One region of the Streptomyces sp. NBC_00239 genome, then DNA from elsewhere that is predicted to be linked to it. Evidence: predicted binding sites of a transcription regulator. Region 1 holds the regulator's gene; the other holds the start of a gene.
The links. Region 1 encodes HspR, which represses chaperone genes until heat shock. Its sites were predicted from a motif close to TTGAGNNNNNNNNNCTCAA; they were not measured.

Region 1 (3,405 bases):
GCGATCTCCGAGGCGAATGACGTCCTCGGCGACCCGAAGAAGCGCAAGGAGTACGACGAGGCCCGCGCGCTGTTCGGCAACGGCGGCTTCCGTCCCGGGCCCGGCGCCGGCGGCGGATCCTTCAACTTCGACCTGGGCGACCTCTTCGGGGGCGCCCAGGGCGGAGCGGGCGGATTCGGCGGCGGCGGGCTGGGCGACGTGTTCGGCGGCCTGTTCAACCGCGGCGGGGCGGGCGGTCCGGGCACCCGGAGCCAGCCGCGCCGCGGCCAGGACATCGAGTCCGAGGTGACGCTCAGCTTCACCGAGGCGGTGGACGGGGCCACGGTCCCGCTGCGGATGTCCTCCCAGGCACCCTGCAAGGCCTGCGCCGGCACCGGCGACCAGAACGGCACCCCCAGGGTGTGCCCGACCTGCGTCGGCACCGGCCAGGTCTCGCGCGGCGGCGGTGGCGGATTCTCGCTCACCGACCCCTGCGTGGACTGCAAGGGCCGCGGCCTGATCGCCGAGACCCCCTGCGAGGTCTGCAAGGGCAGCGGCCGGGCCAAGTCCTCGCGCACCATGCAGGTCCGCATCCCGGCGGGCGTCTCCGACAAGCAGCGGATCCGGCTGCGCGGCAAGGGCGCGCCCGGCGAGCGCGGCGGCCCGGCCGGCGACCTCTACGTGGTGGTCCATGTGGACGGCCACCCGGTCTTCGGCCGCAAGGGCGACAACCTGACCGTCACCGTGCCGGTCTCCTTCGTGGAGGCCGCGCTCGGGGCCGAGGTCCGGGTGCCGACCCTGGGCGGCCCGTCCGTCACCCTCAAGCTGCCCCCGGGCACGCCGAACGGGCGGACGATGCGGGCCCGCGGCAAGGGCGCGGTCCGCAAGGACGGCACCCGCGGCGACCTGCTGGTCACGGTGGACGTGGCGGTGCCGACCGAGCTGTCCGACAAGGCCCGCGAGGCCCTGGAGAACTTCCGCGCCGCCACCGCGGGCGAGGACCCGAGGGAAGAGCTGTTCCAGGCCGCGAAGGGAGCATGACGCCATGACCATGGATGGTCGCCGACGCAATCCGTACGAACTGACCGACGAATCGCCGGTGTACGTCATCTCCGTCGCGGCGCAGCTCTCCGGGCTGCACCCGCAGACCCTGCGCCAGTACGACCGCCTCGGCCTGGTCTCCCCGGACCGTACGGCCGGCCGCGGCCGGCGCTACTCGGCCCGCGACATCGAACTGCTGCGCACGGTGCAGCAGTTGTCGCAGGACGAGGGCATCAATCTGGCCGGAATCAAGCGGATCATCGAACTGGAGAACCAGGTCGCCGCGCTCCAGCAGCGGGTCGCCGAGCTGTCGGCGGCCGTGGATGGCGCCGCCGTCGCGATGCAGCAGCGGGAGGCCCAGGTGCACGCCTCGTACCGGCGCGACCTGGTCCCGTACCAGGACATGCAGCAGACGAGCGCGCTGGTGGTGTGGCGGCCCAAGCGGTCCGCCGACTGACCGCCTCCTGACCGCCGGTCGACCGCCGACCGGACCGGCACCCGTCGGGCCCGTGACCTTCCGGGCCCCTGAGCGGCCGCCTCGCGGCCGTTCGCGTACGGATCTCAAAGGGCCCCGACCGGTTCGCCGGCGGGGCCCTCAGCCGTCCCCGGGGGCTTCGAGGATGCCCGACTGGGCGATCAGGTAGCCGAGTTGGGCGCGGCTGCCGCTCCCGAGGTGAGTGGCCAGCTTGGCGATGTGCGCCCGGCAGGTCCGTACGTTCATGCCGAGCCGGCGCGCGATGGCCTCGTCCACGTGACCCTCCACGAGCAACTGGGCGATCGAGCGCTGCACCCCCGAGATGCCCGACGGGGTGCGGTTGTACGGGATCTGGTCGAGCAGCGGGATGCCCCGCGCCCACAGCTGTTCGAACACCTTGATGAGGTAGGCGACCACGCCCGGGTGCCGCAGCTCCAGCGCCACCTGCCGGTCGTCGCTCGCCGGGATGAAGGCGACGGTCGTGTCGAAGATGATGAGCCGCTCGAACAGCTCCTCCAGCGTGCGGACTTCCACCTTCCCGGCGGAGATGCGCTCCACGTAGGCGAGGGTGCCGCGGCTGTGCCGCGCGGTGTGCTGGTAGAGAGTCCTTATGCTGACCCCGCGGTCGGTGAGCGGCTGGTCGCGCTCCAGTGCCTCGGTGAGGGCGATGACGGGCCGGGCGCCGCCGGGCTGGATCGTCAGCATCTCCGTGTGGCAGTCGGCCGTGGCGAGGTTGAGGGCCGCGTTGATGCGGTCGATGCCCTCCAGGACCGTGATCGCGTGGGTGCTGGCCGGATTCTGGGCGCTGATGGCCAGGAACGGCTCGAAGGCATCGGTGAGCTCCAGCGAATCGCGTCTGCGATCTTGGATCTCTCGCTCGATCGGGTGAAGGCGCTGTGCGAGTGCGACGCTCGGGGGAACCGGACGGAGAGAGTTAACGTCATCCGGGTCAGGCTGCAGTAGGGCGAATTCGAGTAGGCACGGAGCGTTTTTCACGTCCGCACGTGCGATGCGGCCGGTGCGCAGCGCGCTGGCATAGAGGCGCGTCCCCTCGCCGCACAGGGCACTAACAGGGTGGGGATGTGTCGGCTTTGTGCTGTTTATAGGCAAAACTCCACCCCCCAGGGTCCTGAACATGCAAGAACATGATGCATCGTCCCTGTGGCATTGACGTGCCCGAATGAGCCATCGTCTTGTCTCGCGGGGGAGAGGATTTCATCAAGTGAGGACGAAGCCGACCATGAACAAGAGAATGCTTCGCTCGGCGCTTGCCACTGTCATCTTCTCGGCTGTGGCCTGCGGGGGGTTTGTCGAGGCAGCCACCCTGGGTGTGGCTGGAACCCATCATGCCGAGGCAGGTGGCCCTCCGGACAGCGGATGGCACGCGAGCCCTCTGGACAGCGGCTGGCGTCCCGCGGCCCCGGTGGAGGGTTCCGACGGCGCGGCGGACGCGGATGCGGCCACCTCCACCACCGGGATGACGGCATGACTCCTGACGATCGCTCCTTCCGCAGGGAAATGGCTTCCGCGTACCGCTCCGGCTGGCAGTTCGTGGATCTCGTGACGGCGATCCCCCACGCCGGCGACTCCCTGATGGTGACGTTGTTCGGCCAGCCGATCGTCGTCGTCCGCGAGGAGGACGAAGACGTCCGCGCCTACCGGTGCCTGCGCAGGCCCCGCGGCGCACCGCAGCCCGTCCGGTGTGAAATCCGGTACGGAATGGTCTTCGTCAATCTGGATCAGCGTGACCACCAGCTCTTCGAACCCGACATCACCACCGCCACCCCCCGCAGTGCCTGACGCGATTCCCCCGTCGTTCCAGATCGCTCAGGCGCTTCCCCCACACAACGGCGCCATCGTGGACCTGACCACGATGGCGCCGTTGTGATGTCCCCGTCCATGCGCGGACC
Region 2 (3,405 bases), 1.1 Mb from region 1:
GCTGCCGTCCGTGCTCGGCTCCGCGCTGGCGGCCGCCGGGGTGGCCGCGACCGGACGGCTGCTGGCCGGACCGCGCGCCGGCCTGACCGCCGGGCTGCTCTACGCCGTCCTGCCGCCCCTCCAGATGTACGCGCAGGAAGGCCGCTCGTACGCGCTGGTCGCCGCGGCCGTCGTCTGGTCCGGCTACTTCCTGCTGCGCGCCCGCTGGACGGCGTACGTCCTGGTCCTCGGGCTGGGCTGCTGGCTGCACGAGTTCGCCGCCCTGGCGCTCCTCGCCCACGCCTGCGGGGCCTGGCGGATCCGGGCCTGGCGGTGGAGCGCCGCGCTGGTCCTCGCTCTGGTGGCGCCGCTCGCCGTGGTCAGCGCCCGCCAGGCGCAGGCCCAGCTGGGCTGGCTCGGGCCCCCGTCGTGGGCGGACTGGACGGCGTACGGGACGGTCGCCGGCTGCGGGCTGCTGCTCGCCCGCCGCGCCGACCGAGGGGTGGCGCGGGCCGCCCTGCCGCTGCTGCTGGTGCCGCCCGGCGTGCTGCTGGTGCTGTCGCGGGCCGTCCACCCCTGGTACGTGGACCGGTACGTGCTCTACGCGCTGGCCGGGCTGGTCCTGCTGGCCGCCGCCCGGCCCTGGCGGTGGTGGGCCGCGCTGCTGCTGGCGCTGCTCGTGCTGCCCTGGTCCTGGTGGCTGCGCACCCCCGACAGCCGCAAGGACGACGCACCGGCCGCCGCCCGGGCGGTACGGGAGCTGGCCCGGCCGGGTGACGCCGTGCTCTTCCTGCCCGCCCGTCGCCGCGAGTGGCTCCTGTCCTCGCCCGCCGTCCACGCCTCGCTCGACGACGTGGCGCTCGACCGCACCCCGGCCGCCTCCCGCACCCTCCAGGGCACCGAGCGGCCCGCCGCGGACGTGCGCGCGGCGATGCTGGCCGCGCCCCGCATCGTCGCCCTGTCCGACCCGCCGGACCAGCCGCTCGACGCCGTCCCGGCCGAGGCCGTCAAGCGCCGCACCCTCGCCGCGGACTTCGAGCTGTGCGCGGTCGTCGAGGTCCGGGGGGCCCGCGTCTCCCTGTACGCCCGCCCCGGCACCTGCCCCTGACCCCGGCTGCCGACCTGCCCCGACGCCCACCCGCGCCGGCTCCCGACCCCGCTCGCGACCGGGGCTGCGAGCAGCCCGGACGCGGTGTTCGCCGACGGCGAACGGGAGTTGGGGAACACCGGGGCGCGCAGATGCATTGAGTCGGCATAGCTCAACTTCACTGCCGGAGGGAAGATCATGGCTTCGACGTCCGTACCGCTCACTCTGCCCGTGCTGCCGCTTGACGACGAGGTTGTGCTGCCCGGCATGGTCGTGCCGCTCGACCTGTCCGACGCGGACGTACGCGCGGCCGTCGAAGCAGCACAGGCCGCGGCCGGCACCGGGAAGCCCCGTGTGCTGCTGGTGCCGCGCATCGACGGGAAGTACGCCGCGACCGGCGTGCTCGGGACCGTGGAACAGGTCGGGCGGCTGTCCGACGGGGACCCCGGCGCGCTGATCCGCGGCCGCGGCCGGGTGCGGATCGGGGCCGGCACCACCGGGCCCGGGGCCGCCCTGTGGGTCGAGGGCGACACCGTCGCCGAGCACGTGCCCGATCCGCTCCCCGGCTCGGTCGCCGAACTGGTCAAGGAGTACAAGGCGCTCGCCACCAGCTGGCTCAAGAAGCGCGGCGCCTGGCAGGTCGTCGACCGGGTGCAGCAGATCGAGGGCGTCTCCGCCCTCGCCGACAACTCCGGCTACTCGCCGTTCCTGACGACCGCTCAGAAGATCGAGCTGCTGGAGACCGCCGACCCGGTGGCCCGCCTGAAGCTCGCCGTCAAGCAGCTCGGCGACCACCTCGCCGAGCAGGACGTCGCCGAGTCCATCGCCAAGGACGTCCAGGACGGCGTCGACAAGCAGCAGCGCGAGTTCCTGCTGCGCCGTCAGCTGGACGCCGTGCGCAAGGAGCTGCGCGACCTCAACGGCGACCCCGAGGGCGAGGAGTCCGACGACTACCGGGCCCGGGTGGAGGCCGCCGACCTGCCCGAGAAGGTCCGCGAGGCCGCCCTCAAGGAAGTCGACAAGCTGGAGCGCTCCAGCGACCAGAGCCCCGAGGGCTCCTGGATCCGCACCTGGCTCGACACCGTCCTCGAACTCCCGTGGAACGAGCGCACCGACGACGCCGCCGCCTACGACATCCGGGGCGCCCGGGCCGTGCTCGACGCCGAGCACGCCGGCCTGGACGACGTGAAGGAACGCATCACCGAGTACCTGGCGGTCCGCAAGCGCCGTGCCGACCGGGGGATGGGCCTGGTCGGCGGCCGCCGCGGCGGCGCCGTGCTGGCCCTGGTCGGGCCGCCGGGGGTCGGAAAGACCTCGTTGGGAGAGTCGGTCGCGCACGCCATGGGCCGCAAGTTCGTCCGCGTCGCCCTCGGCGGCGTCCGCGACGAGGCCGAGATCCGCGGCCACCGGCGCACCTACGTCGGCGCGCTGCCCGGCCGCATCGTGCGCGCCGTCAAGGAGGCCGGGTCCATGAACCCGGTCGTGCTCCTCGACGAGATCGACAAGGTGGGCTCCGACTTCCGCGGCGACCCGGCCGCAGCCCTCCTCGAAGTGCTCGACCCGGCGCAGAACCACACCTTCCGCGACCACTACCTGGAGGTCGAGCTCGACCTCAGCGACGTGGTGTTCCTGGCCACCGCCAACGCCCTGGAGGCCATCCCCGAGGCCCTGCTCGACCGCATGGAACTGGTCCGCCTCGACGGGTACACCGAGGACGAGAAGGTCGTCATCGCCCGCGACCACCTGCTCCCGCGCCAGCTGGAGCGGACCGGACTGGCCGCCGACGAGGTGTCCCTGACCGAGGAGGCACTGCGCAGCCTCGCCGGGGAGTACACCCGGGAGGCCGGCGTGCGGACCCTGGAGCGGTCCCTGGCCCGGCTGCTGCGCAAGGCCGCCGCCCAGCACGAACTGGGCGAGCGGGAGCTTCCGTTCGCGATCGGCCGGGACGACCTGCGCGGCCTCATCGGCCGCCCGCACCACGTGCCCGAGTCGGCGCAGGACCCGGCCGAGCGGCGCACCGCGGTGCCGGGCGTGGCCACCGGCCTCGCCGTGACCGGCGCCGGCGGCGACGTGCTCTACGTGGAGGCCTCGCTCGCCGACCCCGAGACGGGCGCGGCCGGGCTGACCCTCACCGGCCAGCTGGGCGACGTGATGAAGGAGTCCGCGCAGATCGCCCTGAGCTTCCTGCGCTCGCACGGCGCCGAGCTGGAGCTGCCCGTCGCCGACCTCAAGGACCGCGGCGTGCACATCCACTTCCCGGCCGGCGCCGTCCCCAAGGACGGCCCGAGCGCCGGCATCACCATGACGACCGCGCTCGCCTCGCTGCTCTCCGGCCGCCA

Region 2: lon (endopeptidase La) is a predicted target of HspR. The motif match lies at 1,224-1,242, and genes of this name have one in related genera.

Annotation. Positions count from the first base shown of each region.
Region 1 covers NZ_CP108095.1:4,010,501-4,013,905, reverse strand. The annotation lists gene dnaJ (molecular chaperone DnaJ) at 1-1,020, shown strand, start outside; gene OG764_RS17625 (heat shock protein transcriptional repressor HspR) at 1,031-1,477, shown strand; gene OG764_RS17620 (helix-turn-helix transcriptional regulator) at 1,616-2,632, opposite strand; gene OG764_RS17615 ((2Fe-2S)-binding protein) at 2,981-3,295, shown strand.
Region 2 covers NZ_CP108095.1:2,956,804-2,960,208, reverse strand. The annotation lists gene OG764_RS12790 (hypothetical protein) at 1-1,087, shown strand, start outside; gene lon (endopeptidase La) at 1,265-3,405, shown strand, end outside.